One region of the Paenibacillus pseudetheri genome, then DNA from elsewhere that is predicted to be linked to it. Evidence: riboswitches for the same ligand, from Rfam matches in the RefSeq annotation. Region 1 holds a riboswitch; each other region holds the start of a gene.

The links. A riboswitch is a leader RNA that binds a small molecule or an ion and turns the genes downstream of it on or off. The one in region 1 is predicted to bind cyclic di-AMP.
Region 2: it holds a riboswitch for cyclic di-AMP, as region 1 does, so the genes downstream of both, L1028_RS12825 (hypothetical protein) here and L1028_RS26930 (TrkH family potassium uptake protein) in region 1, are expected to answer to the same signal.
Region 3: it holds a riboswitch for cyclic di-AMP, as region 1 does, so the genes downstream of both, L1028_RS24040 (3D domain-containing protein) here and L1028_RS26930 (TrkH family potassium uptake protein) in region 1, are expected to answer to the same signal.

What each region holds. Positions count from the first base shown of each region.
Region 1 is NZ_CAKMAB010000046.1:30,951-40,977, forward strand. It holds gene L1028_RS26895 (metallophosphoesterase) at 1-164, opposite strand, end outside; gene L1028_RS26900 (DUF3891 family protein) at 184-975, opposite strand; gene sdhB (succinate dehydrogenase iron-sulfur subunit) at 1,164-1,928, opposite strand; gene sdhA (succinate dehydrogenase flavoprotein subunit) at 2,004-3,746, opposite strand; gene L1028_RS26915 (succinate dehydrogenase cytochrome b558 subunit) at 3,816-4,481, opposite strand; gene L1028_RS26920 (LysR family transcriptional regulator) at 4,883-5,785, shown strand; gene L1028_RS26925 (potassium channel family protein) at 5,856-6,524, opposite strand; gene L1028_RS26930 (TrkH family potassium uptake protein) at 6,538-7,833, opposite strand; cyclic di-AMP (ydaO/yuaA leader) riboswitch at 7,968-8,148, opposite strand; gene L1028_RS26935 (CPBP family intramembrane glutamic endopeptidase) at 8,461-10,027, shown strand, end outside.
Region 2 is NZ_CAKMAB010000011.1:131,875-141,901, reverse strand. It holds gene L1028_RS12850 (flavocytochrome c) at 69-1,859, opposite strand; gene L1028_RS12845 (histidine kinase) at 2,083-3,717, shown strand; gene L1028_RS12840 (response regulator transcription factor) at 3,686-4,474, shown strand; gene L1028_RS31290 (hypothetical protein) at 4,574-4,702, shown strand; gene L1028_RS12835 (hypothetical protein) at 4,827-5,279, opposite strand; gene L1028_RS12830 (hypothetical protein) at 5,319-5,828, opposite strand; gene L1028_RS12825 (hypothetical protein) at 5,845-6,357, opposite strand; cyclic di-AMP (ydaO/yuaA leader) riboswitch at 6,468-6,633, opposite strand; cyclic di-AMP (ydaO/yuaA leader) riboswitch at 7,054-7,243, shown strand; gene L1028_RS12820 (hypothetical protein) at 7,434-7,850, shown strand; gene kdpF (K(+)-transporting ATPase subunit F) at 7,977-8,054, shown strand; gene kdpA (potassium-transporting ATPase subunit KdpA) at 8,067-9,743, shown strand; gene kdpB (potassium-transporting ATPase subunit KdpB) at 9,760-10,027, shown strand, end outside.
Region 3 is NZ_CAKMAB010000036.1:41,994-52,020, reverse strand. It holds gene L1028_RS24050 (HD domain-containing protein) at 60-1,343, shown strand; gene L1028_RS24045 (TatD family hydrolase) at 1,455-2,225, shown strand; cyclic di-AMP (ydaO/yuaA leader) riboswitch at 2,423-2,652, shown strand; gene L1028_RS24040 (3D domain-containing protein) at 2,935-4,098, shown strand; gene rnmV (ribonuclease M5) at 4,275-4,826, shown strand; gene rsmA (16S rRNA (adenine(1518)-N(6)/adenine(1519)-N(6))-dimethyltransferase RsmA) at 4,823-5,707, shown strand; gene yabG (sporulation peptidase YabG) at 5,779-6,681, shown strand; gene veg (biofilm formation stimulator Veg) at 7,078-7,353, shown strand; gene L1028_RS24015 (small, acid-soluble spore protein, alpha/beta type) at 7,489-7,665, shown strand; gene ispE (4-(cytidine 5'-diphospho)-2-C-methyl-D-erythritol kinase) at 7,806-8,660, shown strand; gene purR (pur operon repressor) at 8,737-9,564, shown strand; gene spoVG (septation regulator SpoVG) at 9,775-10,027, shown strand, end outside.

The sequences.
Region 1 (10,027 bases):
AGGACGCCTGCGCCGATTACAGTAGCCGCACCTCGAACCAGGAATTGCCGGCGGGTCATTGTTGTCTTGCCCTTAGATCGACGTCCAGAGGCGCTAGAGTGGGTGTCTTTACCTGAATGATTATTTTTCTTATTGGGAGAAGCCCCAGACGATTGTATCTTCATACGGAGTTTCTCCTTCCCTTCAGCTTTCGTTTAGAGCCGTCAGTACAATTCTACATTCTTCCTCTGGCGTATCCCTGTATGCAGGTGCGATGCCTCTCTTAGCAATTTCTGATTGTTGGACTCGTTTCAGCATAAAGGCTACTTCCACCGTCTTCTTAAAGGGAAAAGGATCCAGCACTAACGTTGACTTATCTTTCCACTCCACGGTTATCGTACGACCTGACGTAAAACTGAAATCTTCACTGCCAGAGAATCCCTCACGCCACCATGGATGCTCCTCAGATTTCGGGCTACCCGGTTCATTTAAAGCCAAATATAGGGATAAGTCATCGCAGAACTCCAAAAGACGGGCATCATAATACAACTCATCCTCACCAATCGGTTTGGATACTTCCAATTCCCGGTGAATACGGGATCTACGTTCCTCTTCATGCTCTTGATATAAAGTCAGTTCTGGATAATCCAATCCCGAAATCTTAATGAGTCGTTCAAAATGCAAGCTGCACAAAAGCGCTCCGTAAGGTGTCCGCGCCTCGATCTCATCAAGTCCCCGCTTATAAAAGGTCAGCTTCGGCACTACAGGAAAATCAATAAAGCTGTAAGGCGCGTGTTCCGCATCGTTCCAAAAGGGCGTCTCATCCAGATCAATCCAGCCCCGGTCATGTTCAGCTACCGCCCAAAGCACCTCGTCCCGGCGCCCCTCTTCTGGCACATGTTCTTCCTTGAACCAAATGGCAAGCTCTCCAGCTAACTTCCCGTGATCATGCTGTTTAACCATTACAATTGCTCCATCATGCTCCCGACAAATCACGATTATTCCTCCCTGTTGATCCACACCTAACGTACGTTAACAATGGATATTATAGCATATGCTATTCATTCTTCTGAGCTAGACGAATTTCCTATTCCCTACCAATTATAAACAAAAAAGCTATCCTCAGCGAATAAAAATCCACCACTCAGGATAGCTCAATATTAAAGATCTGGCGGTACTACTTATTACACACCTAACCAGCGTTTGAACATATGTTTTGTCGTCTGCTTATTAATTTCTGCAATGGAGGTGGTAAGAGGAATCCCTTTTGGACAAGCGCGTACACAGTTCTGTGAGTTACCACAGCCGTCAATACCGCCATCTTCCATCAATGCGTCCAATCTTTCATCAGCATTCATTTCACCCGTAGGATGAGCATTGAACAGGCGTACTTGAGAGATGGCTGCGGGTCCGATGAAATCCGTCTTCTCGTTGACATTCGGACAAGCTTCCAAGCATACGCCGCAAGTCATACACTTAGATAATTCATAAGCCCACTGCCGTTTCTTCTCCGGCATCCGTGGTCCCGGCCCAAGGTCGTACGTACCATCGATTGGAATCCAGGCCTTCACTCGTTTTAGAGCGTTAAACATCCGGGTACGGTCAATCACTAAGTCACGCACCACCGGAAAGGTCTTCATCGGCTCAATGCGTACAGGTTGCTCCAGATTGTCTATAAGCGCTGCGCAGGCTTGGCGAGGTTTGCCGTTGATCACCATCGAGCAAGCTCCGCATACTTCTTCTAGACAGTTGGAATCCCAGCACACCGGAACGGTGCTATCACCTTTGGCATTCACTGGGTTACGCTGAATTTCCATCAAAGCACTGATTACATTCATACCCGGACGATAAGGGAGCTCAAATTCCTCAACATAAGATGAGCTTTGTGGATCGTCCTGGCGGGTGATGATAAACTTTACGTTTTTGGGAGCTGTAGCAGTTTCCGCCATAATGGTTCCCTCCTCAAATTACCTGATTTTATTTCATTAAGCTTGCCTCGCAAGCTGTTTCACTGTTGGGAAAGATTAATCCTTCGAATAATCACGGACCCGTGGAGGGATCAGTGAGACATCGACTTCGTCGTAAGAGATTTGCGGACCGTCTGCAGTCCAGGCTGCTTTCGTGGTCTTTAAGAATTCCTCATCATTACGATCCGGGAATTCCGGCTTGTAATGAGCGCCGCGGCTCTCGTTGCGCATAAGCGCTCCCAGTGTCATCGCTTCAGACAGCTCCAGCATATTCCACAGCTGACGGGTGAAGGCCACACCTTGGTTATTCCAGCGCGATGCATCATTCATATTGATATTGCGATAACGCTCTTTAAGCTCTTTAATTTTGCCAATGGTCGCTTCCAGCTTTGGATTGTGCCGCACTACGGTCATATTGGCAGTCATCCATTCGCCCAGTTCCTTGTGAATCACATAAGCATTCTCTGTACCTGACATCGCTAGCAGAGACTCATATTTGTCCGTCTGCTTTTTGTGGAAGCTATCATATACAGAAGAGGAGATATCTTGTGATGATTTCTTCAGACCTTTAATGTATTCAACAGCCTTTGGTCCAGCAACCATACCACCGTAAATGGCAGATACCAGAGAGTTAGCGCCTAGACGATTCGCTCCATGATATTGATATTCACATTCTCCTGCCGCAAAAAGACCAGGAATGTTCGTCATTTGATTGTAATCGACCCACATGCCGCCCATGGAATAGTGCACAGCCGGGAAGATTTTCATCGGTATTTTACGGGGATCATCCCCCATGAATTTTTCGTAAATTTCAATAATCCCGCCAAGCTTCACGTCCAGCTCTTTCGGGTCCTTGTGAGAGAGGTCCAAATACACCATGTTCTCACCGTTAATGCCCAGCCCTTGATCCACACACACATTAAAAATCTCACGTGTAGCAATATCGCGCGGCACCAAGTTACCGTAGGATGGATATTTCTCTTCAAGGAAATACCACGGCTTTCCATCTTTATAAGTCCAGATGCGGCCGCCTTCACCACGTGCTGATTCCGACATTAAGCGGAGCTTGTCATCTCCTGGAATAGCCGTTGGGTGAATCTGTATAAATTCTCCGTTGGCATAATGCACACCCTGCTGGTATACCGCACTTGCGGCTGTGCCCGTATTAATTACGGAGTTCGTTGTTTTACCAAAAATAATACCAGGCCCACCGCTAGCCAAAATAACAGCGTCTGCGGGAAAAGTCTCAATCTCCATCGTCTTGAGATTCTGGGCACTTATGCCGCGGCATACGCCTTCGTCGTCGATGATGGCCGAGAGGAACTCCCAGTTCTCACGTTTCGTTACAAGACCTTCGGACTCCCAGCGGCGCACTTGCTCATCCAGCGCATACAAAAGCTGTTGGCCTGTCGTTGCACCAGCAAATGCAGTGCGGTGACGCTTCGTTCCACCGAAACGACGAAAATCGAGTAATCCCTCAGGTGTGCGGTTGAACATTACGCCCATCCGGTCCATAAGGTGGATAATACCTGGTGCCGCTTCGCACATCGCCTTGACCGGTGGCTGATTCGCCAGGAAGTCACCGCCGTAAACGGTATCATCGAAATGCTCCCAAGGGGAGTCGCCCTCCCCTTTCGTATTTACCGCGCCGTTGATGCCGCCTTGCGCGCAAACGGAGTGTGATCTTTTTACAGGCACTAATGAGAATAATTGAACATGTGCACCGGACTCCGCTGCCTTGATGGTAGCCATCAGGCCGGCCAGACCGCCACCCACGATAATGATATTTGCTGTTGCCATGATAAGTTCACTCCCTTTATCGAAAATATCAGAAAGGATTCTGGAATCTAGTCCTGAGAGGATAATTACTTAGATGAAAGTCTTTATGGACTGAGCTATGGAAGCTGCGGTTTGAAATTCAGCATCACGGAAAGTGACTAGCGAAATGAGGAACATAAACGTTACAAGAACAAATATACCGAGACAAAGGTAAGAGGATACCCGCTGTGAACGGGGTCCTACCGTGATTCCCCAGCTGATCAAGAAAGACCATAGGCCGTTTGAGAAGTGAAAGCATGCTGCAACGATACCGATAATATACAGTGTCAACATCAGTGGTTGAGTCACGATATCATGCATCAGGCCACCCAGCTCTTCATGCTCTACACTACCAACTGCCACCTGAACCCGGGTTTGGAACAAATGCCAGATTATAAAGACAAAAGTAATAATTCCTGTAATACGTTGCAGCGTATAACGCCAGTTTCTTTCAATGTTGAAACGGTTCAAGTTCGGCTTGGATTGATAGGCAATATACAGTCCGTATACGCCATGGTACAGCAGAGGAAGCCATATACCGAACAATTCCAGGAAGAAGACAAGCGGCAGGCTATTCAGCCATATCACGCTGTCAGTGAAACCGGAAGCGCCACCCTCTACAGCCGCAAAATTCGTCATCATGTGCTCAATGAAGAAAGCTCCAAGCGGGATAACGCCTAGCAAGGAATGAATCTTTCTGGAATAAAATCCTTTCATACATAGTAACCCCTTTCCGATTAAAACAGCGTTTTCATTATTGTGTATTTACCGCCGGAACTACATTTGACACAGGATAACGTAGACTATGAAATGACAAATCGTCTATATTTACCGCTATCCTTGGTTTCCCGGACTTTGTTTTCTTTTTCACAAAATGTGAATATCTTGTGTCACTTTTCATGTTACTCCTTTTTCCCTTATAAGGGAATTGCAATCTAATTATTAAACGTTATACAATAAACGCATAAGAATAGATTTTATATGATAATAATTCTCATTTAGAGAAACAACATTTTCCGACAAAACTTTTATTCCCTTATGGGGCATGAAGTATTGTCTTCATGGCTATGAATTTCGTCACTGCTGTTTATAGATTGCACTACGAGAGGAACATAAATATGTTTGACGATTTAGATATTTTTGCAGCGGTTGTGGAGCACTCCAGCTTGAATCGGGCCTCCCGCCAGCTCAATCTGTCCCAACCTGCCCTATCTCGTAAGATCTCCAAGCTGGAAGAACGGCTGGGTGTCGCGCTATTTAATCGTTATGGCAAGCGTCTGGAGTTAACCGAGGTTGGGCGTCTTACTTATTCCTACGCACTTGAACAACGGCAGCAGCGCTCTAAATTTCTGGAGGCTTTGTCTAAATACAAAGAAGGCGAGCCAAAGCTCGTCACCTTAGGGGCGTCACTTACCTCACTCCAGACCACTCTGCCTCCACTAGTTAACGCATATATGGAGAAATACCCAACTGCGGAGCTGAAGCTAATCACAGGCCGAACACATGAAATTGTCTCCTCTGTCAGTGAAGGAAAGTCAGATATTGGTCTGATCGCTTCCTCTATTCAAGAACCTGGACTGCGCTGTATTTCTCTGTTTGAGGATCAACTTCGACTGGTTGTTTCTGAGCATCATCCTCTGAATCAATCTACCAAGCTAACCATGGATGATCTCTCCCGACTGCCTATGATCCTCTTCTCCAAAGGCACCTGGTACCGCCGTCTAACGGACGATCTGTTCCAGCGCTGTGGAATTGATCCAGACGTCCGTATGGAGATTGACTCCTTCGAAGCCATCGTGCGGCTTCTGCCGACAGTCAATGTAGCAGCGTTACTGCCCAAGTCTTATCTACGTCCACAGTTGTTAAACGGTGGCGGGCTGGTCTCTCTGCATATTAAGGAGCTGGAGCAGACTCAGCGAACTACCTGTCTAATATACCGTGACGATGGAAGCCTGAGCACAGCGGCTCGAAGCCTCGTGCAGGTTACAGAAGAGATGTTTCTGACGGAACGAGAGAAGTAATAGCTGCCTCTTTCGTCTACCTAAATTTAAAAAGCCCTCCGTGCCCTATAAGGACGGAGGGTTTAACTATTTAATCTTTGTTTACAACTTCATCCTCAAATCGATCAATGCTTTCATTAGAACCAATGAGTACCATAACGTCGCCCTCACTCAAATGATCATGTGCCGTCGGAGCCACTATAATTCCACTTTCCCGGTTCAGGGCAACAATACTGCAGCCATATTTCGCTCTTGTATTTAAATCTGACAAGCTTTTCCCGTTCATGCAAGACGGAACGGTTAGCTCGACGATTTTATAATCCTTGGACAGCTCAATATAGTCCAGCAAATTGGGTGTCACGAGCTGATGTGCTACACGAATGCCCATATCCCGCTCTGGGAAAATAACCCGGTCCACGCCCAGCCTGGACAACGCACGACCATGAAGGATCGAGATCGCCTTGGCTACTACTTGCTTGACTCCAATCTCTTTTAACAAAATCGCCGCCAGAATACTTCGTTCCATATTGTCGCCGATCGCTATAATCCCACAATCGAAGTTCCGCACGCCAAGCGAACGCATAATCCCCTCATCTGTAGCATCAGCCACTACCGCATGCGTCAGGTGATCACTCATTTCCTCTACGCGCTCCTCATGGTGATCAATGCCGAGTACCTCGTAGCCCATTTCCATCAGCTCAAGTGCAAGGCTTGAGCCAAAGCGGCCTAAACCGATTACTACAAATTGCTGTGCTTTCATTTCGGATTAACTCCTATCCAATAATTATTTTACCTTCTGGGTGCTTATACAATGGTTTACCCTGTTTTGGTCCTAGCGCATACACTAATGTTAATGGACCTAGGCGACCCGCAAACATCGTCAGACAAATCAGAATCTTGCCGATAACAGACAGTTCAGGTGTAAGCCCCATACTTAGTCCCACCGTAGCAAAGGCTGAGGTCGTCTCAAATAATATTGCTAAGAAATTACTATCCTCTGTTGTGGACAGTAGCATTGATACAGAAAGGACCAATAGTAAAGCCAGTAAAGTTAACGTCAACGCTTTATAGATACGCTCCTGCGCCAATCGATAACGGAACAGCACAACATCTTCACGCCCGCGCAGCATCGCGATTACTGCACCAATCATAATGGTAAAGGTCGTAGTCTTGACCCCGCCACCCGTTGAGCCCGGTGATGCACCAATAAACATAAGAATAACCATAAAGAACTGTGAGGCTTGCCGCAGTCCGGCAATATCCACCGTGTTGGCGCCAGCGGTTCGGGGCGATACGGACTGAAAGAATGCCGATAATATTTTGCCGCCGAAATTTAAATTCCCCAGTGTGCGCTGATTCGTAAATTCAAATATAAAAATAACCAAAGCGCCGATAAGAATAAGCCCTGCAGTGGTGGAGAGTACAACTTTGCTATGCAAAGATAATTTACGTTTGACACGAAACTCCACCAGATCCGACATGACAATAAAACCAATACCGCCAGAGACAATCAGAAACATCACCACGATGTTCACAAGCGGGTCATATACATAATCGGTTAAACTCCGGAAATCCCCGAAAATATCAAATCCAGCATTATTAAACATAGACACCGCATGAAATATTCCAAAATAAACGGCCTTTCCCAGTGGCATATCAAACGCCCAGCGTATGGACAGAAGCACCGCTGCACAGCCTTCGATGACCAAGGAATAAATAAGTACTCTCCGGATCAGTCGAACAATCCCCTCCATAGAGCCTTGGTTCATTGCTTCCTGAAGGATCAGTCTGTCCCGCAAGGAAATTTTACGTTTCATCATCATGGCAAATAAGGTCGCCATTGTCATAAACCCTAAGCCGCCCACCTGGATAAGCACCATAATTACGGTTTTCCCAAAAATGGTGAATGTCGTCCCGGTGTCCAGCACCACAAGTCCTGTCACACATGTGGCCGATGTTGCAGTAAACAACGCATCAATAAAACTCACAGCATTCCCGCTGGTACTCGAAATGGGAAGCATAAGCAGCAAGGCTCCAATCAGAATGATCGATGCAAAACCAAGCACCATAATCTGAGGCGGAGAGAGCTTCAGGAACTTTGATTCAGAAACCCTGCGAAACTGTGAAGCCACTACGCTCACCCTCTTATCTAAATTTAAAGAATTCCAACAAAAAAAGCACTGGAAAACCAATGCTACCCTTGGTTCCTGCAGTAAATTAGCCTACGAGGTTAGCTGACGGATTCGGACTGTGCAGGCTGCCCTATTCGTTCTAGAACGAAATTCACCCCTGATGAATAAAGACACCGCCTATGGCGTATACTCATCTTTTCATTACTTCTTGTGGTTCCCCCGTTTTCACCTGAAATTCGGCTATATACAATTGCATACAAATTATATATGTTATTTCGAAAAATCACAAAGACACTATTAATGGTGATTCATATGAAAAATGCGGTTTGGAGAGGATGTACCACTAAGAGTGCCTTTTCTCATCACTTTTCCGTGTTTTCCCTGCAATTGCATCGATTTTCATGAAAAATGAAGAAAAGATCACCTTAAATTCATGGTATATATTCAGTCACCTATTCTATAATATCTCTATTACCCATAAAAAGAATGTACGATTTTTTGTAACTATCATGGCACTAATACTATAATGGAACATAACATTGTCAATTTACAAGGAGGCGTTACATGAATCCCGTTGGCCAGCCCTTACAGCAACGTGCCCTCTCCAAGAGGCTCATCATCTCGGGCATTATCGGTCTTATTCTATTTATTATGTTTCAGATCGCCCCCTCGGTGCTAAATAGCCCTGCCGGGGAAGATACTACCGTTATCAGCAAGGCGGAAGCCCGCGACAAAGCGATATCATTCGCAGAACAAAAGCTAAACTATACCAAAGCACCAAATGATCAGTGGAATGTACTGTACGAAACGGACTCTTCCTTTTATGGATATATGTCCCGCGAGAAGCTTTTGGAGGACTATACAAAGAAGAAATTGGATCAACGATATCCTTTTGACATTTTCCGTGTAACACTTCGTCCTTCAGCGGAACAAGAGCCACTGATCTCCATTGACCTCAATATGTACACTGGCGCAGTTGTCGCCTTCACACAAGGTGCAGAAGGATCGGGTGCCGGATTACCAAGCAATGTATCCACCAGTGCAAAAGAAGAGGACAAGGGTACTACCTTATCACTTGCACAAAAAGAAAATCTTGCCCGTCCCTGGCTTCAGGAATGGGATGTGAATCCTGCCAAGCTGCAAATTGAATCGAATACGGGAAACTATGGGCTTGTGTATACAGATCGTTCCGTTCAGATCGGCGAATCCTTACTACACTATTATTTAAATTTCACTGGCGAACAGGTATCCAGCTTTAAAGCAGGATTCACTGCTCCAGCCTGGCATACCTCCTATGTGAAGGACCAGACCTCTCTCGCGGAAAAGCTTACATTATTCGGCTACGGTCTGCCTACCTTAGCTTTAGGAATTCTGGCACTCATCTACAGCATACTTAGAAGAGAATATACCTCCTTTAAGCGTGGAATATTCCTAAGCTCAGCTTATTTTGTAATCATGATGATCAGCACCTATAATATGCTCCCTGAATCCACAGGCGAAGGACTCGAGGCTCAGATCACTTCCGTCATTATGTTCATCATTTATGCCTTATATAGCCTCCTAATGTCCTCCCTGCTCTATTTTTCTTTAGTTGGAGGGGACGGCCTTTGGAAAAAAGAAGAGGGGATGAACCCATGGCCACGTGCTAAAGAACCTGGCTATGGAAAATATGTTCTGGATAGTATCCGGGCAGGATACGTCTGGGCATTCGTGCTGCTGGGAGTGCAAACCCTTATGTTCATCGTATTATCATTTACCTTGCAGAACTGGTCCACTACCGACGCTACTCAATCTCCTTACAACATGAGATATGCTTGGCTGCTGCCCATCGTTGCATGGCTCGCTGGTTTATCCGAGGAAGCTATTTATCGTTTTTTCGGAATCCCTATGTTGAAAAAAGTATTCCGTAGCACGTTCATTGCTTGCCTGATCACTACGCTGGTTTGGGCGTTTGGCCATACGTTGTATCCGATCTATCCCATCAGTTCCCGTCCCATTGAGCTGACCGTGATCGGTTTGCTCTTTAGTTATATTTTCCTTCGTTACGGCTTTATTGCCGTCATGTTCAGTCACGTCGTGTTTGACAGCATTCTGATGGGCGCTACGCTGATCTTTATGAAGGAAAGCGTGA
Region 2 (10,027 bases), on a different contig from region 1:
CACTCAACAAACTATCTTGCACGGTTTTAAGGCTAACTTATTAATAGAACAGTTACACAAAAATAAGATTACTCTGCTACAACTTGTTTGCCTGCAATCCGGCCGAATGTGAAGATATCAGCGATGGCATTACCGCCAAGACGGTTTGCACCATGAATGACCCCTGTTACTTCACCTGCAGCGAACAGCCCAGGGATGACTTCGCCTTTTTCATTCAATACGCGAGTCTTCTCGTCGATCACCAAGCCGCCCATTGTATGGTGAACGGATGGTACAGCTTTTTCGATGTAGTAAGGGCCTTTTTCAAGAGATTTCAATCCACCGCGATGTTTGAAATCAAGGTCTTTACCTGTTTTCGCATAATCATTTACTTTATTAATCGTTTCTTTCAAAGTGTTCACGTCAATTTTGAAGAAATCAGCCGCCTCTTCAATCGTATCGGCTTTAAAGAGCAAGCCTTGTTTAACGAGTTGATCGTATTCGTCTTGATGAACTTCGATCGTTTTACCGATATCCGCAATGCCTTGATTCCATAATTGATACGTATATCCGCCCGTTTGGGCAAGAATTGCTTTAGAAATAACGTCACGACGTTCTAATTCCTCAACGAAGCGCTTGCCTTCTTGGTTAATCAGGATCGCACCATCGAAGCGGGAGTCTGCAACTAGGGAAATAACACCTGTCTCAGGATTACAGATTGGATACGTTTGAATATTCTCCATGTTTGTCAGCTTGGCGCCAATCGTTTCTGCCATAACGATACCGTCACCTGTAGATCCTGGTGTATCGGTAGACATATATTTTTCATCCATTTTAGGGTTATACTTTTTACGCATCTCTACATTGGATCCAAAACCACCGGTAGCGATGATGACGCCTTTGTTCGCATGGAATGTGATCTTGTCGCCAGTACCCGAAGTCGCAGTTACACCTGTTATTTTGCCGCTTTCGTCCTTCAGCAAGGTTTCGGCTTTCATATTCGTTTTGATCGTGATTTGATCAGCGTCTGTTTTGGCTTTTAACTTAGTAATCAATTCAACACCTGTATGACCTACAGGAATCAACGCACGTTTTCTGGAATGGCCTCCAAATTGGAACAGATGATCAGGTAAGAACTCTACCTTGATATCATCGCGCAGCCATTCGGCAGATGTTAGAGCATTGTCGGCAAGAATACGAACCATCTTTGGATCCCCGAGGTTGTCTCCGCCTTTCATCGTATCATTATAGAATAATTCAGCCGTGTCATCTGTGATACCAAGAGCACGTTCAACCCAGTTGTCAGGCGCATTCATCTCACCACCTGAGATCAATGTGTTGCCGCCAACAGCTGGCATTTTCTCGAGCAGAACTACATTAGCTCCAGCGCTCTTCGCTTCGATAGCCGCACTAAAGCCAGCACCCCCGGCACCGATGACGACAACATCATAGGTTTGCTCGGCTTCTTCTTTGTCTTTGCTTCCACTGACTGCAGCGCCAGCGACAAGGGTAAGTCCAGACTTCGTAATGGCATCTTGAATGGCTTCGAGATATCCTTTGCTTGTAACCGTAGATCCGCTAATGGCATCAACTTTTGCGCTGTTAGTTGCCATGACATCTTGCTTGAGCTGCGTATAAACAGGTTCTGCAAGTACTTCATTTTCCTTATGTTCTGTTACTTTAATGTCAGTGATCTTGTTATCTAATAAGGAAACTTGTACTTTAATATCGCCATGTTTACCTTGCCCAACTCCTTCAAAGACTTGAACTCCGTTTGCATCTGCAGCGGGTGCTGCATCTTTACCGCCGCAGGCAGCAAGCGTGAACATAAGACTGAGGACCAATAGAATAGATAACAGCTTTTTCGTGTGAGTTCGCATAATATCTCCTTCATTCTGTTGTGAATTGGTTACATACACTAGGGAGAGAAAGATTTGCTAGCAAATCCTTTATCTCTAGCCTAGACATGAATGGTGTTTCATGTGAAAATATGCACAAGACCTATTATAGATTTAGTACAGTATTATGTATTTGCACAGATTAGCGTTTTTTTGTCTTTTTCGGGCATGTAAGAAACGGATATTGTGAAAGGCTATGATTACAATGAAATCAATTCACTTAAAAATAACGTTAATCGCAGGAGGCTGCTTCTTGCTGCTGTTCATTGCATTGCTTGTAACGATATATTTGGAGATGAACCATACGGTTGTCCCTTTGAATAAGAACTTAACGCAGCAAGTGGTTACTGCACGCAGCGACCAGATCGATTATTGGTTTAATCAGCGCATCGGTGAGATAGACATGCTTGCTTCTCTAGCTTCGGACCATCAGTGGACACGAGATGAATTGCTGCAAGAGATCGATAAGTTCGAGGCGAAGAAGCAAGTAGAGTACGAATCCATACGCGTGGTGGATATTCACGGAAATTCCTGGTCAGCAAGAGACAAGCCTTTTTCGATACTAAACCGACCCTACTATCGAAAACTATTGAAGTCAGATTCCAATTATGTGGTGAGCAATCCGATCGTATCCAAAGCGAATGCAGCCGAAATCGTCGTCATTCTCTATCGCGTGAATCCATCGGTGAATGATGAGGTAGCTTATATTGCCGCAGCCGTCTCCGTCAAGAAGATGAAGGAAATTGCTCAAGATGTAATGCTATATGACCAGTCAGGCCAGCTTATCATCGATTGTAGAGAGCTGGGTGAAGGAGCTGGAGCAGAGGATGCAGCAGATAAGAAGAAAATGAGTGTATTTGAGGCTCCAATTCAAAATGTGGAAGGCTGGAAGCTCGTACTCGAAGTACCGAATTCAAGTCTATCGCTAGCGGTAATCAAAACCCAGCGGACTGCATTGCTGGTAGGCGTTCTTATCGGTAGTGTGTTTTTCGTCTTGCTGCTGCTGCTCGCTTCTTCCATTATTCGTCCAATTCAGTCGCTTCGCCAGGTAATGGAAACTGTGCAGAGCGGTAACCAAACCATACGAGCAGATGTTACGCGCTCGGATGAGATCGGCGATCTTGGGCGAAGCTTCAATGACATGCTTGTTCAATTGTACGCTGTGGAACAGGACCGAAAGGAGATGGAACTCAGACTGATTCATGAGCAGATCAAGCCGCACTTTTTATACAACACATTGGATACGATCCAGTGGATGGCAACGGAACATGGAGCAGACAATGTGGTGGAGATGGTGGAAGCGCTTAGCGCTTATTTCCGATTAGGGCTTGGCACAGGCAGTCCCTACATTCTGCTTGATCAGGAGTTGTACCATGTCGAGAGTTATCTTCATATTCAAGGCGTGCGATATGAGGAGATTCTGGACTACGAGCTTCGATATGATGAAAAGCTTGCTCAGTGCCAAGTCGTTCGCTTCATGCTGCAGCCGTTGGTGGAAAATGCGATTTATCACGGGATTAAGCCACTTGGGGATCAAAAGCGCAAAATTTCGATTACAGCATATAAACAGGTCGATTATTTGGTCATTAAGGTTGAAAATAATGGGGTTATGATTCCTGAAGAGAAGCTTGAACAGATGAATCAAGCCCTTCTTGATGATAAATATGATCGTTCTGCGACAGGCTTTGGGCTATACAGTGTAAACCATCGCATTCGACTAGCTTACGGGGTGCCATATGGCCTTGCAGTGAAGAGCGAAGATGGCATTACCGTTATGGTCATTCGCATACCTTTGGAAGGGGAGAGGAATGAAGATGTGGAAGATTGTCATCGTGGATGATGAAACGATCATTCGCAAAGGCTTGCGACAATACATTGAGGAGAGTCCGTATCTTTTTGAGGTTGCAGGAGAAGCGAAAAGTGCAAATGAAGCATTGAATATGGTGGAGGAAGCCCCACCACATGTATGTCTTGTGGACATCAACATGCCGAATATGAATGGGCTCGATCTGATGAATATATTGCGCGAACGCTGCCCGTCGGTTCTGGTTGTCATCATCAGCGGCTACGATAACTTTGAATATGCGCGTCAAGCCGTGCAACTGCAAGCATTCGATTATGTATTGAAACCTGTGCCGAAGAGTGATCTGAACAAGCTGCTTCATCGGATCGATGAGCATCTTCAGGCAAAATATCCTTTGCATTCACATGAAAGCAGGATGGATAAGGAGCGGGAGCTTCCCGGGTTTACAGGGGATGGAACAGTGCTTATCCAAAAAGTGACCGAGTATATTGACAGTCATTATCAGGATCCGGAGCTGTCTATTGCTCGAGTAGCAGCGCTATTTCATATCAATCAAACCTATCTTAGCAAGCGTATGAAGCAAGAAATCGGTGCTTCATTCCTTGACTATGTCACCGAGCTTCGGATATCGAAGGCGAAGGAGATTCTGGATGACGTAATGCCGAATATCAAGATCGGGGATCTGGCCGTGAAGGTAGGGTATAAGAGCCAATACTATTTTAGTCGTGTGTTCAAAAATAGAGTCGGCTCAAGCCCCTTAGAGTACAAGAAGCATCCGTTCGGTTATGGATAGGAGGGCCATTCTCATCCTGTTGTATAAACTTACCTTATAATAAGATTGAAGCCCTCTGCAGCACGCCATGGATGCTATGCTCGGAGCTGCCTTCTATCAATGAGGTTGGACGGAATCTATTTGCCGCTTGCCAAGCTGCTGCTGATGATGGCCGTTTTCTTCGGCGTGGGTATCAATTTAGTAGTGATTTCAGTTCTGGTTGTAGGAGAGAGGATGACTTTGCAGTAACTCATTTGCCCGAGTGCAGAAAGTACTTCGGTTGCGCTAGGTCAAATCGCATGGAGCTAAAAGGAGATCACAGCGGCGATGATTACGACATTATAGCAGCAAACTGGCTTTTTCCTTTAGGAGATTATACAACGGATAGATTACCACTAGGCAGCAAATCCTCTTGAGCTGTCAGTTGCTCCCGCACATGCCTAAGCTGCGCTTTTAGCACAGGAACACTCTTTTGCAGGATGATGCTTATTTGAGGTAAAGATAGCTTTAGGCCATACCACATCGTTTTTACAAGCTGCTCCTCCCAAGGCAATGCCTTGGCAGACAGGAGAGACCGGCGTGCGTAATAATCGGCGCATTGTCGGATACAAGAGCGGTAAGCTTCTATAGAGAATAGCTGGCTGTCGAAGCTTTTTTGACGGAATATTTTATGAAGCTCTTTAAAAGTGCGGATAGTTACCTTCTCGGCTTCTGTTGATTGTTGTAACAACATGGAACTGAGCTTATAGATATCATTCGTATACTTTTGAACACACTCTGCAAATATAGTTCTTCGGGGTGATCCGGCAGGTAAGGGGTCAGGCATGATAAACACGATCCTTTCAGAATGAGTTATGGGATAAACCTATAATATTGAAAAGTAAGAAATGGATTTGTTGATAAGCTCGGCAGTATCAGGTTCCGGATAGCTATGTTTTTGAAGTGCAACACTGGATGGTTTATAATATAGCCGCCCTCCCCTGGAATCTCTCCCACCGGCGACAGCTCTGTACAGGCGACCTTGCTCAATATGACCTGCTAAGGATTTACCCTGCAGCTTGGCTTTTAAATCCTGTAAAGCACCTTGCACTAGCTCAAACTGAGTCTGATCCCATTCTGAACCATGGGTACGCACTTTATCTATTGCTTCCTCAAGCCGGCAATGGTAAATCATTCTGAGAAAAGAACTCCATTTAATAAGGTCGAAAGTTTTGGTATTGGCAGAGATAAGACATGCCCCCCAGCTGCTGCCTCCTCTACAGGTAAGTTTCAGGATGCCATAACGGCTGCCTTGATCAGCCTCCATTCCATAGTGAATAGGCTCAGGTGAATCAAAGACGAATACTTCTATGCGAGATAGTCTTCGCTGGTCCATGACAGGGTTCTCCTCCTTAGGTTTCCAAAAGCTTAAGGTCTACATGGTGAATGACGTTAGCCTTCTCTATACAGGCGAGCATTTCAGCTTCATTCTCACAGACTGCGGCATGCTCCAGCCATAGTCGGAATTTCTGTTTGCGTATAACGGATAAATGTAAGGGAAAGGTGTTGCGGGATCTCATCACGTACCAACCGACAGCAACATCTTTCCAAGGTTCCTTAAAAGCGGTGAGCCACGGAAAACGTTGGTGTGCAGACCAATCCTGCAACTGCTGCTTTTCTCGGATATTTTTATATATTTCGTATATTATTCTTCGGTCCATACAGTGTTCACAGGTAGATGGGCTGCCGAAATGGCGCAGTGATTCAATCTGGTTCTGACCAAATGCGTAGCCGACAATCGTTCTGTGATGATCCTCTTCGAACCATAACGCTCCAAAGCAAACATAATTTAGACTTATCGGCTCAAGCAGCCCTTGCTGAGCTCCCCAATAATAGTGCTTCATTCCTTTCACCCCGTCCAGCATGCTATCACCCTATAGATTCAGGTAACGCAAAAACCGCAGCAAGAGGAGGACCTCTGCTGCGGTTTTGGAATACAGGTATACACACCTGTACCAAAGCGTGGCGGATCAAGGGTCTCTCTCTTTACGCTTACGAGGTTAGCTGTCGGATTCGGACGGTGAGAGTCGCCCTACCTATGTGAGACTTGAACAGTCTCCTTCGGATTCACCCCAAGTAGGCCATGTGGCCTGATGGTTCCCCCGTTCCCTGCAAATGCAGGAACTCAGCGTTGAATGTATTTCGTGAAATAGATTCAACCCGAATCATACTCTTTTCAAGGTGTTTCTGTAAAAACAGAAAGTGTTCTTTTGAGCGCAATTTAAACCATATCCTGCCGACTACGACGAAAAAGGGAACTAAATAGGTATTTATTGCGAGTTATCGAGCCTCTTCCTCGCTTAATCTCAGTTTCTCATTTTCTTACCTATAAAGGCGATTTTTGGAGATCTCTCCAAATGTGGTGAATAAAATCACATAGAATGACCGCTTTTCGCTAATTGAATCAAATTCGAGTAAACAGGAGATATAGAGAGATTGGATATCAAGTAAGCGCTATCCGATGCGAAAATAGTTTTTAATTTGCATTATTTTGGCATCAATCAGGTTTTACAATACTTCCTGCATAAGGGTATGATTACTCCTGTTTCAACAACAATCGAATATTTGATCCGCTTAATTTCCGATAAGGAAAGCGGGGGAACCAACAATCGGCAGACGATGTGAGAGTCGGAAGCCGGTTATGGGGTGAATCCTGTAGAGGGTGCGAGTGAGCTCGCATCCACACAGGTAGGGCGACTCTCACCGCCCGAATCCGACAGCTAACCTCGTAAGCGTATGGAGAGAGGATGAGTGCAATGTGACCGCTAGCGAGCCACAGAGGAGATCCTTTGTGGCTTTTTGCTGTGCTTTTTATTAGCAAAGCATATATGGAGACCCTCACGGAGAGGTCGTTAAATTCATCATTAGCGGTAGCTTTTCTTAAATGATCAGGGTGAACACTTTCTGATCTTACAAGTAAAGCATTTGAGGAGAATAAGAGATGACGGATCAGAATGAATATGTGCTTGTATGTGCGCCAACGAAGGCAGGAGAACATTTCATTAAACTACTGAAATTCAGAGGTATTAAGATGGCGGGATTGACCAACAATGTGGCTGAGAAAACCTTACTCGAGGAGATGGGTGTTGAGCAGGTCATTCTAGTAGATACCCGCCATCAGAACACTTGGTTTCGCCCACCGTTCCCGGTAGGCAGGGTATATCTATTCGAGAGCAGCTTTACGTTATGCTGCCGCTACATTCAAATGTGCCGCACCTGGACGACACAGCCGATTTTTGTAATCACAAGCTCAATAAATCCTAGATTGGTCTATAAAAGACTTGGCGCGAGTTATGTAATCTATTCCCACAGTGGTGATGCGGATTTTCTAGTAGATAAATCACCTCAACAAGGATAAAAGAAGGAGTGCGGGAGATATGATGGATCTGTATATGGTGGCTTCATTAGCTGTAATTTACGGGTTGTTTTATGGATTTATGCGCTGGTGCGCAGGTGTAGTTGAGGATACAGGGAGGGATAAGCTGTGATTCTAGTAATCGCTGTTACCCTACTGCTGTTTCTATATCTAGTTTACGCATTGATTCATCCGGAGAAATTTTAAGGAGGGGCATTCATGGGCATTTTGCAAATAGTTGCTGTAATCGTAATTCTTATCTTGCTGGTTAAGCCGATGGGCACGTATTTATATCATGTATTTTCTAATGAACCGAACCGTACGGATCGATGGTTTGGAGGCATGGAAAAAGGAATTTATAAGCTGATCGGCCTGAAAAAACGTGACGGAATGTCATGGAAGAAGTATGCGCTCAGCTTTGTGTTAACAAATATCGTATTGGTTACTTTCAGTTATATTGTTCTTAGATTGCAGCGGGGATTGCCGTTAAACCCAAATGGAATTACGGATATGGAACAGACGCTTTCATTCAATACAGTGATCAGCTTTATGACCAATACGAACCTGCAGCATTATAGCGGGGAGACGGGGCTTTCGTATTTTTCACAAATGGCTGTCATCACGATGATGATGTTCACATCTGCAGCGAGCGGATTTTCTGTTGCGGTTGCCTTTGTCAGAGGAATCACGGGACGGAAATCAGTCGGGAACTTCTTCGAGGATTTCGTCAAAGCACATATTCGTGTGTTCATTCCCCTAGCTTTGTTAGTTTCATTGGTGCTGGTAGGACTGCATGTGCCACAAACGCTCAAGCCATCACTTGAAGTCACTACACTAGAGGGCCAAACACAACAAATTGCTATCGGTCCAGTAGCTTCTTTGGAATCGATCAAACATCTGGGCACGAATGGTGGCGGCTTCTTCGGGGCCAATTCATCCCATCCTTTTGAGAACCCTAATCCACTTACGAACGTTCTGGAGATTCTTTCTATGTGGATGCTGCCAGCTTCGCTCCCTTATATGTACGGATTGTTTGCCAAGAACAAACGTCAGGGCTGGGTAATTTTTACCGCAATGATGACCTTGTTTGTTCTGCTATTAAGCCTAAACTTCTATGCTGAATCAAAGGGTAATCCGGCGATCAATGCACTAGGAATCGAATCTTCACAAGGTAGCATGGAAGGTAAAGAGGTACGCTTCGGCATACCGCAGTCTTCCTTGTTTACTTCGGTAACAACCGCAGCTACGACAGGTAGTGTTAACAATATGCATGATACGCTGACACCGCTGGGGGGGATTACGCCTCTAGCGCTGATGATGCTCAATAATGTCTTCGGTGGGAAAGGTGTCGGACTAATTAATATGCTGATGTATGCCATCATGGGGGTCTTCCTATGTGGATTGATGGTTGGTAGAACACCGGAGTTTCTCGGAAGGAAGATAGAGGCCAAGGAGATGAAGCTGATTGCCATTGCGATCCTTGTTCATCCTTTCATTATCCTTGTGCCAACCGCAGCTGCGTTCCTGACCGATTTGGGCCAAGGGGCAATTACGAACACTGGATTCCATGGGCTCAGCCAAGTGTTATATGAATATGTCTCTTCTGCTGCGAACAATGGCTCAGGATTTGAAGGACTTGCGGACAACACAACCTTCTGGAATGTTACAACCGGGATTGTTATGCTGCTAGGTCGTTATGTCTCTATGATCGCAATGCTGGCGGTAGCAGGTTCTTTGCTTCAGAAGAAGCCGGTTCCTGAGACGATTGGTACATTCCGCACAGACAATGGACTGTTTACGGGAATTCTGATTGGTACAGTAGTGATTATCGGTGCGCTGACGTTCCTGCCGGTCATTGTACTCGGACCCATTGCAGAATATCTAACCTTACGGTAGGAAGAGGGAGAATAAGATGAGTACTGTAAAAAGAAAAAAGCTGCTGACGGGACCCATACTCCTTAGCGCTGTAAAGGATAGTTTTATAAAACTTAACCCAGTAACGCTAATCAAAAATCCAGTCATGTTCGTGGTAGAGGTCGGTACGATCATTGTCCTCCTCATGGTGCTGGCTCCTGGATATTTTAATGCAGAGCAATCGATAGGCTTCAATATCACCGTGTTGTTCATTCTGCTATTTACAGTGCTGTTTGCGAACTTCGCTGAGGCACTGGCGGAAGGCC
Region 3 (10,027 bases), on a different contig from region 1:
ACTTATTATATACTTATATTGGTTAAAATCATATTAAATTTAAAAAAGGAGTTGATCTCATGAAGCAGCCGCTCACAGAAGAAAAGGTTTTCAAAGATCCGGTTCACAATTATATCCACGTGGAGGATACTATTATTTGGCGACTAATAAATACAAAGGAGTTTCAGCGTTTACGCCGAATTCGCCAGCTGGGTACCTCGTATCTCACTTTTCATGGCGCAGAGCATAGTCGGTTTTCTCATTCCCTAGGGGTGTACGAAATTACACGTAGAATTATTTCGCAATTTGAACGAAGCGGGTATAAGGATTGGATTCCTGAAGAAAGTCTGCTCACCTTGTGTGCGGCCTTGCTGCATGATCTGGGGCATGGTCCATTTTCCCATTCTATAGAAGAAGCTTTTGAAATGAATCATGAGGATTGGACTTGTCGAATTATTCTGGAGGACACAGAGATTACTGAGATCTTGCGTGACGTGGAGGAGGATTTCCCTCGTAAAGTAGCCTCTGTAATCGCTAAAACTTATGAGCATGAAATTGTTGTAAATCTGGTTTCCAGTCCGCTAGATGCTGATCGCATGGATTATTTGCTACGTGATGCGTACTATACAGGTGTAAACTATGGGACGATCGACATTGATCGGATTTTAAGAATGCTGCGTCCTTATAATGGTCGTGTTGTTGTAAAAGAATCGGGAATGCATGCCATTGAAGATTATTTAATGTCGCGTTATCAAATGTACTGGCAAGTCTATTTTCATCCGGTGACACGCAGCTCAGAGATTATTTTACGACAAATTTTCCGTAGAGCTAGGGAGCTTTTCCAAGAGGGGTACAATTTTAGTTTCATGATTAATCCGCTGGAGGATTTGTTCCGTGGTGAGGTGACAGTGAAGCAATATTTAATGCTGGATGAAGCACTGGTACAGACGGCTTTTATGCAGTGGACGCTTGAGAAAGATGAGCTACTAAGTGACTTGTGTACCCGTTTTATTCACCGTAAACTGTATAAATACGTTGAGATGGAGAATCTCGATACAGATATGATTACTGAAATTCGCAGCAGTTTTGAGGCAGTGGGACTCCACCCAGAATATGATTTGGAGATTGATTTTCCAACAGATCTGCCCTATGATGTGTTCCGTCCGGGAGAAGCTTTTGACAATAAACAAATTCTGCTGCTTGATCGGCATGATCATCTGCGGGAAATTTCAGAGGTGTCTGATATTGTGCGTTCTATTAGCGGCATTCACCGTGGCAGATATCATCTTTATTTTCCTCAGGATAAGTTGAGAAATGCGCTTACGCGATTGCCTGCTTCTATAGCAGAGATTTTTGCAAAATAATACAAGAAAATATGGGATTTTTGACAAGAAGAGTAGAAAAATAAGACATAACGGATAGCGTGAAACTTATACTGTCTTATATTTAAAAAAGAACAAGGAGTGAAGGTTAAAATGTTTCTGTTTGACACACATACGCATCTGGATGCACCTCAATTCGACGAGGATCGCGAAGAAGTTATCGCTCGTGCTGTAGAAGCAGGAGTTAGCAAGATGATTAATATCGGATTTAATCGGGAGACGATTCCTTCAACGATGAAGCTGGCAGAATCTTATGATTATATTTATGCGGCAGTGGGTTGGCATCCTCAGGATGCGATTGATATGAAAGATGGAGATCTCGATTGGATCGCTTCTCTATGCAGTCATAAAAAAGTAGTGGCTATTGGTGAAATCGGACTGGATTATTACTGGGATACTTCTCCCAAGGATGTGCAACATGAAGTTTTCCGCAAGCAAATTGGACTAGCCCGTGAATTAAATATGCCGATTTGTATTCATGATCGTGATGCCCATGAGGATGTTGTACGGATCTTACGGGAGGAAAAAGCAAATGAGGTTGGAGGCGTGATGCACTCGTTCTCAGGAAGCTGGGAAACAGCTAAAATGTGCTTGAATCTTGGTTTTCATTTATCCTTTGGAGGACCCATTACGTTCAAAAATGCAAGAGTGCCGAAAGAAGTGCTTGCGCAGACCCCACTAGACCGATTATTGATCGAAACCGATGCTCCATATTTGACTCCACACCCCTTCCGCGGGAAGCGAAATGAGAGCGCTCATGTGAAGCTGGTAGCAGAGGCAGCAGCTGAAATTAAAGGGTTAACATGGGAAGAATTGGCTAAAATAACGTATGCGAACGCACTGGAACGATTTGGGATTGAGTGAAAACGGGAGCAAAACAGGCGAAAAATAGAGAATGGCCGATATATTAAACTTTTTTAATATAAAAACGGCTGAATATTACAATATTTTAACCATATTTTTGCGTAAACGTGGTTGAATCGTCCTTTACAACATGCATCAAAACAGGATATCATCTTTTCAGTGATGTGAGCTGTGTTATAGTGACAGCCATTGATTCATGGATCGTCTCGCTGAGTCTCCGTATGGAGAACGGGGGAACCAATATTGACCTGCCGCATGCCTGTATTTTAAATACGGTTTAGACGTGCCGTAGGACAGTATTTGATTTCTTCACGTGGTCTTTGGGGTGAATTTAAGGGCAACCGCCATGAGCGGGTGACCCGAAATAGGGCGTCTCTCTTTCGTCCGAACCCGACAGCTAACCCCGTAAGCGCAAGTAAGAGAGGCAACCTCGTGCACAAGCATTCTCTATTCAGACATTGGAGAAGCCACGAAAGAGTCCTCAGTTGAACTCTTTTTAGGCTTTTTTATTTTTGAATAATTAGAATGGTGCCCACATACTGTTATATAACAGGGGTGGGAGTAGCTGTGCCGAGCAGGCGATCCATGAGCAGGAGACGCTAAGTTATTACGTAACGTGTCCTGTGACAATCTCAAATAGTTTCGTCAAAGGAATTCAGTCCTCATGATATACAATTGACGACGGGGCTATGTAAGGAGGATGGAGAGAATGGGCGTATTCCAACCAGAAGTATCCCATGATTCGCAGTCATCCAGCAGGTCTTTCGCATTACGGTGGGAGCAAGTAAATACTCGCGTACTTTTACTTGCAGGCGTGATTTCAGTCGCTATCGCGCTACTTATTCTGCTGTACGTACACGGTCAAAGTAACAAACAATTATTTTTAGTAATAGACGGGCAAACACAGACGCTTGAAACGCGGGAAGCGCTTCTTGGTGATGTGTTGGAGAAAGAGCAAATTTCGCTGCAGCCGCATGATGAACTATCTTTAGGTCTGAGTGATGAAATAAAAGACGGTGACCGTGTCGTTATCAATCGTGCGCAGAAAATCAGTCTTGCTGCGGATGGAGCAACAAAAACGTTATATACGACCGAGGATACAATTGGTAAAGCAATTCAGAAAATGGGCATTACCCTAGAAGGTCATGATAAGATTTTCCCTTCGTTAGACACCACCATTTCTGCAAACATGGAGGTTAAGATTGTTCGCATCAACAAACAGACCGTACAGCGAACAACTAACTTACCCTTCAGAGTCATCAAGACAGCAGACCCCTCCCTTACTGTGGGAACAGTTAGAGTGGCACAGGCAGGCAAACCAGGTGTCATGATTCAGCATATTGAAAAGATCTACCAAGACGGAGAACTGGCCTCTATGCGCATGATTGGTAAGGAAGTACAAACGGTAACGAAAGATAAGATTATTGCCGTTGGTATCAAAGCACTTCCTAAGCCGGCTGTAGCTAAGACTACAACAACTTCCAAATCAAACACCACTTCAAAAACGGCTAAGGTTAGCGCCAAGACTAATAACGTCACAAGCAAGGCTGGCGTAGACTTTGAGTACAAGAAGATGATTAAGAACGTCTCCATGACTGCTTATTCATCAGAAGAGCCAGGTATAGGTACCAAAACTGCCTCCGGAACACGCGTAACGGAAGGTCGTACAATTGCAGTAGACCCGAATGTAATCCCTATTGGCTGGTGGGTATATATCGAGGGGCTTGGATTCCGCCGAGCAGAAGATACTGGCGGTGCCATTAAAGGCAATAAAGTAGATGTCTATTACGATTCACTGAGCCATGTCCGTAATTTCGGTCGTAAATCACGTGCCGTTTATGTGATTGGACCTGTGAAGCCGGAGTTAAACTAGGGTGAAGCTTTTGCAAATTATTCTTTGATAAGCTATAGTGATGATAACCGTTAAGGAACGCCAGATGATCATTTCGTTGATCGCAGAGCAACCGCTCATCACTTATACATTCTTTAACCAAAAGAAGAGGAGCGAAACCTCTTCTTTTTTGCTTTTTTTGGAAGGAGTCAAGAGATATGATTAAGGAATTAATTGTCGTTGAAGGTAAGAGTGATACCGTCGCTGTTAAACGCGCTGTAGAAGCAGATACGATCGAAACAGGGGGCTCGGCTGTAGACCGGACTGTAATTGCGAAGATCGCGCTTGCTATGGAGCGCAGAGGAGTGATTATCCTTACTGACCCGGATCACGCGGGTGAACGAATTCGTAAGATTGTGTCCGCAAAGGTGCCGGGCTGCAAGCATGCCTTCATTCCGGAGAAGGACGCAACCCGCAAGGGAGATATCGGTGTAGAGAACGCTTCTCCAGAGGCGATTCGTCATGCGCTACGGAATGTACATACCTCTTTTGAAGGTGCACCTGCTTTAATTGGACTTGATGATCTAATGGCCTCTGGAATGCTTGTACACCCTCGGGCAGCTGAAAGACGTATGGCACTTGGTAATTTGCTTGGAATCGGATATTGTAATGGTAAGCAGCTGTACAAGCGGCTGGCAATGTTTGGAATTACGCGGGAGGAATTTGCCGGAGCTCTCGCCCAAATTGATCAGGGGGGCATTACTTCATGAGTGGTAGAGAGGAAATTTCGACTCCAAAACGGACGAAAGAAATTATTCAACGTTATGGATTCAAGTTCAAGAAGAGCTTAGGACAGAATTTTTTGATTGATCAAAATATATTGGACAAGATTGTAGACGCTGCTGGGCTAGATAGTGAATCAGGGGCATTGGAGATCGGTCCTGGGATTGGTGCCCTGACGGAGCGTTTGGCGCTAACCGCTGGTGCGGTGACCGCTGTGGAGATCGACCGTAGGCTGATTCCTATTTTAAGGGACGTACTTTCCCCTTATCCGCATGTTAAGGTTCGTAATGATGATGTTCTGAATGTAAATCTGCAGGAGCTGTTCAAAGAAGATTTTGCATCTGTGAACAAGGTAAGCGTAGTTGCCAATCTGCCGTATTATGTAACTACTCCGATTCTGATGAAGTTGCTTGAAGAGAAGCTTCCGCTTGATAACATCGTTGTAATGATTCAGAAAGAGGTTGCGGAGCGTATGGCTGCTTCTCCGGGAGGGAAGGAATACGGGAGCCTTAGCATTGCCGTGCAGTACTACAGCGAGCCTGAACTCGTCTGCATTGTGCCGCGTACGGTGTTCATTCCTCAACCTAATGTGGAGTCCGCTGTAATCCGTCTAAAGGTAAGAGAGCGTCCACCGGTAGAAGTGGAGAGTGAGAAGCACTTCTTTGAGGTCGTCCAAGCTTCTTTCACACAGCGTCGCAAGACGATTGCTAACAATCTCAAGGCTCGTTACTTCCCCGAAGAGGGACGTGAGCGTCTGGAGGCTTTACTCGCAGAAGCTGGTATCGAACCAACCCGTCGTGGAGAAACGTTAAGTCTAGAAGAATACGCCCGATTGAGCGGTGTTCTGTTGGCTGCTGGAATTGAATAAGCTAAAAACATAGCTAGTTATGAACCAACTGAGGCCTTTGCCCATACGATGGGGTAGAGGTGGTGGTTGTAATGAATTTAGGAGACTTGGTCGTTCGTAAATCTTATGGTGGTGATTTGACTTTTCGTGTAGATCATATTGTGCAGGACAGAGCCGTCATTAAAGGCACAGATTTCCGTCTGTTGGCGGACTCTCCTCTGAATGACTTGGTTCAAGTGCCTCCTACCCGAATTACGGAACGAGGACAGCAAGCACAGATTAAAGCGAATGAATCACTGACGCAGCTGCGGAAAGACCGACAGGAGCAAAGTCAGCGGAGTGGGAGCGCTCTATCCGAAGGAGCATGGGCTCCATCGCCCAAGGAAGCTGCTTATTTTGAAGTACCGGGGAAAGTACTGCATCTGGATGGCGATCCGGCGTATTTGAATAAGAGCCTTAGCTTATACGAGCAATTGCGGATCCCTGCTGAAGGTCATCATGTTCATGAGTCCGCAATGGCTGACACTTTATACCGGCTGCTGCCCCGCGTGCGTCCAGATATTGTGGTGATTACCGGTCATGACGGGGTGCTGAAGCAACAGCATACTTACGATCTTCACAGTCTGAACAGCTATAAAAATTCGCAAAACTTCGTAGCTGCTATTAGGGTAGCTAGGGATTATGAGCGAAATTTTGATGCGTTGACGATTGTTGCAGGTGCTTGTCAGTCACATTTTGAAGCACTGCTGGGGGCAGGGGCGAATTTCGCCAGTTCTCCTGGACGGATATTGATCCATGCCTTAGACCCAGTTTATGTAGCGGCAAAATCGTCGTTCACGCCCATTAGGGATACGGTGAATCTGAGTGAAGTTTTGAATAACACCATTAGTGGTAATCAGGGAATCGGCGGTATTGAGACCCGTGGAAGCTTTCGTATTGGGATGCCGCGTCTGCAGAACCTGTCAGCACTAAAAGTGACACCTTCCGCAATTTAATCGACGGGCACAGGTCTATTTTTCAAAGCTTATAAGTAATTTCGAGTGGCCGAATAGAGTAACGCGAAGAAAGGGTGAGCGATGAGCTTAACCCTTTTTTTATATAAGAAAGTATAATTATCCTTATATTTCTCGCATAAACGTTAACCGTCCTTAAGGGACGCCAAAGGCGTTTATGCTTACGTGAAATGGTAGTTATCTTTAAAGATCGGCAATGTTATTTTTCCTGCTTTGTGGTAAACCTATTACAGATAACAAGGGTATTAGTTCGCCTCTGATTCTCCGCAAAAAAATTCCGTTGACAACCAAATATTCATCATCTATAATTATTTATTTGCTTTGACAAACACCTGGGGAAGTTGTATAATGGACAAGAAAAGAGGTGGTCGTCAGGCAATGGCTAATAACGCGCTGTTGGAAATCAAACGCAGTCTCGAAGCTCACGTCGGTCATAAGATCACGTTGCGTGCAAACGGAGGTCGTCGTAAAACCGTAGAACGCACCGGTGTCCTGGAAGAAACGTACCCTTCTGTATTTATTGTCAAACTGGATCAGGAGCAGCAAACATTCAAGCGAGTCTCCTATAGCTATGCCGATATCCTTACTGAATCTGTGGAAATCACAGTATGTGAAGACGATGGGCAGATGCGGATTATGTATATTAAAGCTTAATGTTTCACGAGCAGCTTCCTTTGGAGGCTGTTTTTTATTTGCAGATAAACATTCAGTGAATGATCCTTGTTCTTAGCAAGCATACTAATTGAGCAATCGGTTTATCATTTTCTTTCATAAGGGAGGAATTCCGTAATGAGCCGCAGAAAACGAGGCATGATGTCGGAAGAACTAAAGACAGAGTTAGCCAAGGAGCTTGGTTTTTACGAAACGGTGGAACGTGAAGGCTGGGGAGGAATACGGGCGAAGGATGCCGGCAACATGGTAAAAAGAGCGATTCAGCTCGCTGAAGAGGCTGCGCGGAAATCTTAATCTTTAGCGTGTGAACAATTATTTAACGAAAAAGGGTGCGTCCAACGGGCGACACCCTTTTATTATTGGACTTCATTAGAAGTTTTTCATATAATATGTTAAGTTGTTTTTACGGGAAAAGCTGAAGGTGGGTGAACGCCTTGAAAATGTATGAGAAGGCACCAGCTAAAATTAATTTGATGCTGGATGTGCTGCACAAGCGTGCTGACGGTTTTCATGAGGTGGAAATGATTATGACCATGGTAGATCTAGCAGACCGTTTAGAGCTGTCTGAGCTGCCAAGGGATACTATTATAATATCAAGTCAAGCGGGTTATATTCCTCTAGATGAGAAGAACCTGGCCTTTCAAGCGGCTAGGCTTATTAAAGAACGTTATAACGTGAAGAGTGGAGTACATATCCATCTGGATAAAAGAATACCGGTCGCAGCTGGCCTGGCTGGCGGCAGCAGCGATGCAGCGGCTACGCTACGTGGCCTGAACCGACTGTGGCGCCTAGGTATACCTGCGCAGGAGCTGCAGGAGCTTGGCGCTGAGCTTGGCTCAGATGTACCTTTCTGCGTTACAGGAGGCACTGCCTTGGCAACAGGCCGTGGCGAGAAGCTGACGCCGATTAAGAACCCACCGCAATGCTGGGTAGTATTGGCTAAGCCACCTATCAATGTATCGACTGCAGAAGTATACGGACGTGTGCGGAGCAATAATATAGCTGTTCATCCTTCGGCTCGAAAGATGCAGGACGCGATCGAAGCTGGAGATTTTGGGGGCGTGTGTAATCATTTGGGCAATGTGCTTGAGGATGTTACCCTAAAGCTGCATCCAGAGGTTCAGCAGCTCAAAGAGGCGATGGTCAAGCTCGGAGCAGACGGAGTGTTAATGTCCGGCAGCGGTCCTACAGTGTTCGGTTTAGTGTCCAAGCAGTCTAAAGTAGCAAGAATATATAATGGACTGCGAGGGTTCTGCAAGGAAGTCTATGCAGTGAGATCACTCAATTAGTATGCTTCTCTTGTGTAAACCCGTACAAAAGTGATATATTTTTCATAAAATATTCGGTTTTGGCGAGGAGCATTCCGTGAAGAAATTAAAAAGAAGCCAACGTTTGGTAGACATGACTCAATTTTTACTTGAGCGGCCACATGACCTGCTGCCGCTGTCTATATTTGCCGATCGGTATGGAGCGGCTAAGTCCTCCATCAGTGAAGATTTGGCCATCATAAAAGAAGTATTTGAAGGTGAGGGCATTGGAGAGCTTCAGACCTTAGCCGGTGCAGCAGGTGGAGTACGTTATATTCCTGTGATGCCTAAAGAAATGGCGCTCTCATTTGTTAAACGTTTATGTGTGCAGCTGGAACAGACAGATCGGATATTGCCTGGTGGTTATTTGTATATGTCGGATCTGCTTGGACTGCCATCTTTGATGGAGCAAGCAGGGAAGATCATCGCAACGGCCTTTTATGGATCGGAAATCGATGTGGTGATGACAGTAGAAACTAAAGGGATTCCGCTAGCCTATGCAACGGCAGCACAGCTAGGATTGCCAGTAGTGCTGGTACGACGTGATCATCAAGTTACAGAAGGATCAGCAGTAAGCATTAATTATGTATCTGGATCACATAAGAGCATACACACCATGTCTCTTTCTAGACGAGCACTCAAGGAGAAATCACGGGTACTCATTGTAGATGACTTCATGAAGGCAGGCGGGACCGTTCGAGGGATGGTTGATTTACTCGGTGAGTTCAATGCCGAAGTTGCTGGAGTGGGTGTGTTGGTCGAATCAGGCGCAGTAGAGACGGAAGAGCGTCTGTTGCATGACTATGTTTCTTTAGTGAAACTAAGCGAGGTAGACTCGAAAGAGCGGCGGATTTCTGCGCATCCGGGTAACTACTTTTCCTCTTGATAGATTGGCGTTTCTTTGTTTTCAAAAAGCGTGGAAATTGTCGAAAACGTAAGAGATATTAAGAAAATCACCCTATGCGTGTCGAAAACAACAGATCCTAAAAAATATATTTCTTTTTTAGGTATTTTATGGAATCAAAAAGAAGGAATTCGCTTTGCTGTGTGGAATTATACACCAAGTCTCTGATGGAAAAAGGTGGTGAACACACACATGCAAATTACGGATGTCAGACTCCGCCGCGTTAACTCTGAGGGGAGAATGAAAGCAATCGCATCCATTACAATCGATAACGAGTTTGTTGTTCATGACATTCGCGTCATCGATGGTAATAACGGGATGTTTGTTGCAATGCCCAGCAAGCGTACACCGGATGGCGAATTCCGCGATATCGCTCACCCGATCTCTTCGGGAACACGCGAGAAGATTCAATCCGCGGTTCTGGCCGAGTACGATCGCGCCGCTA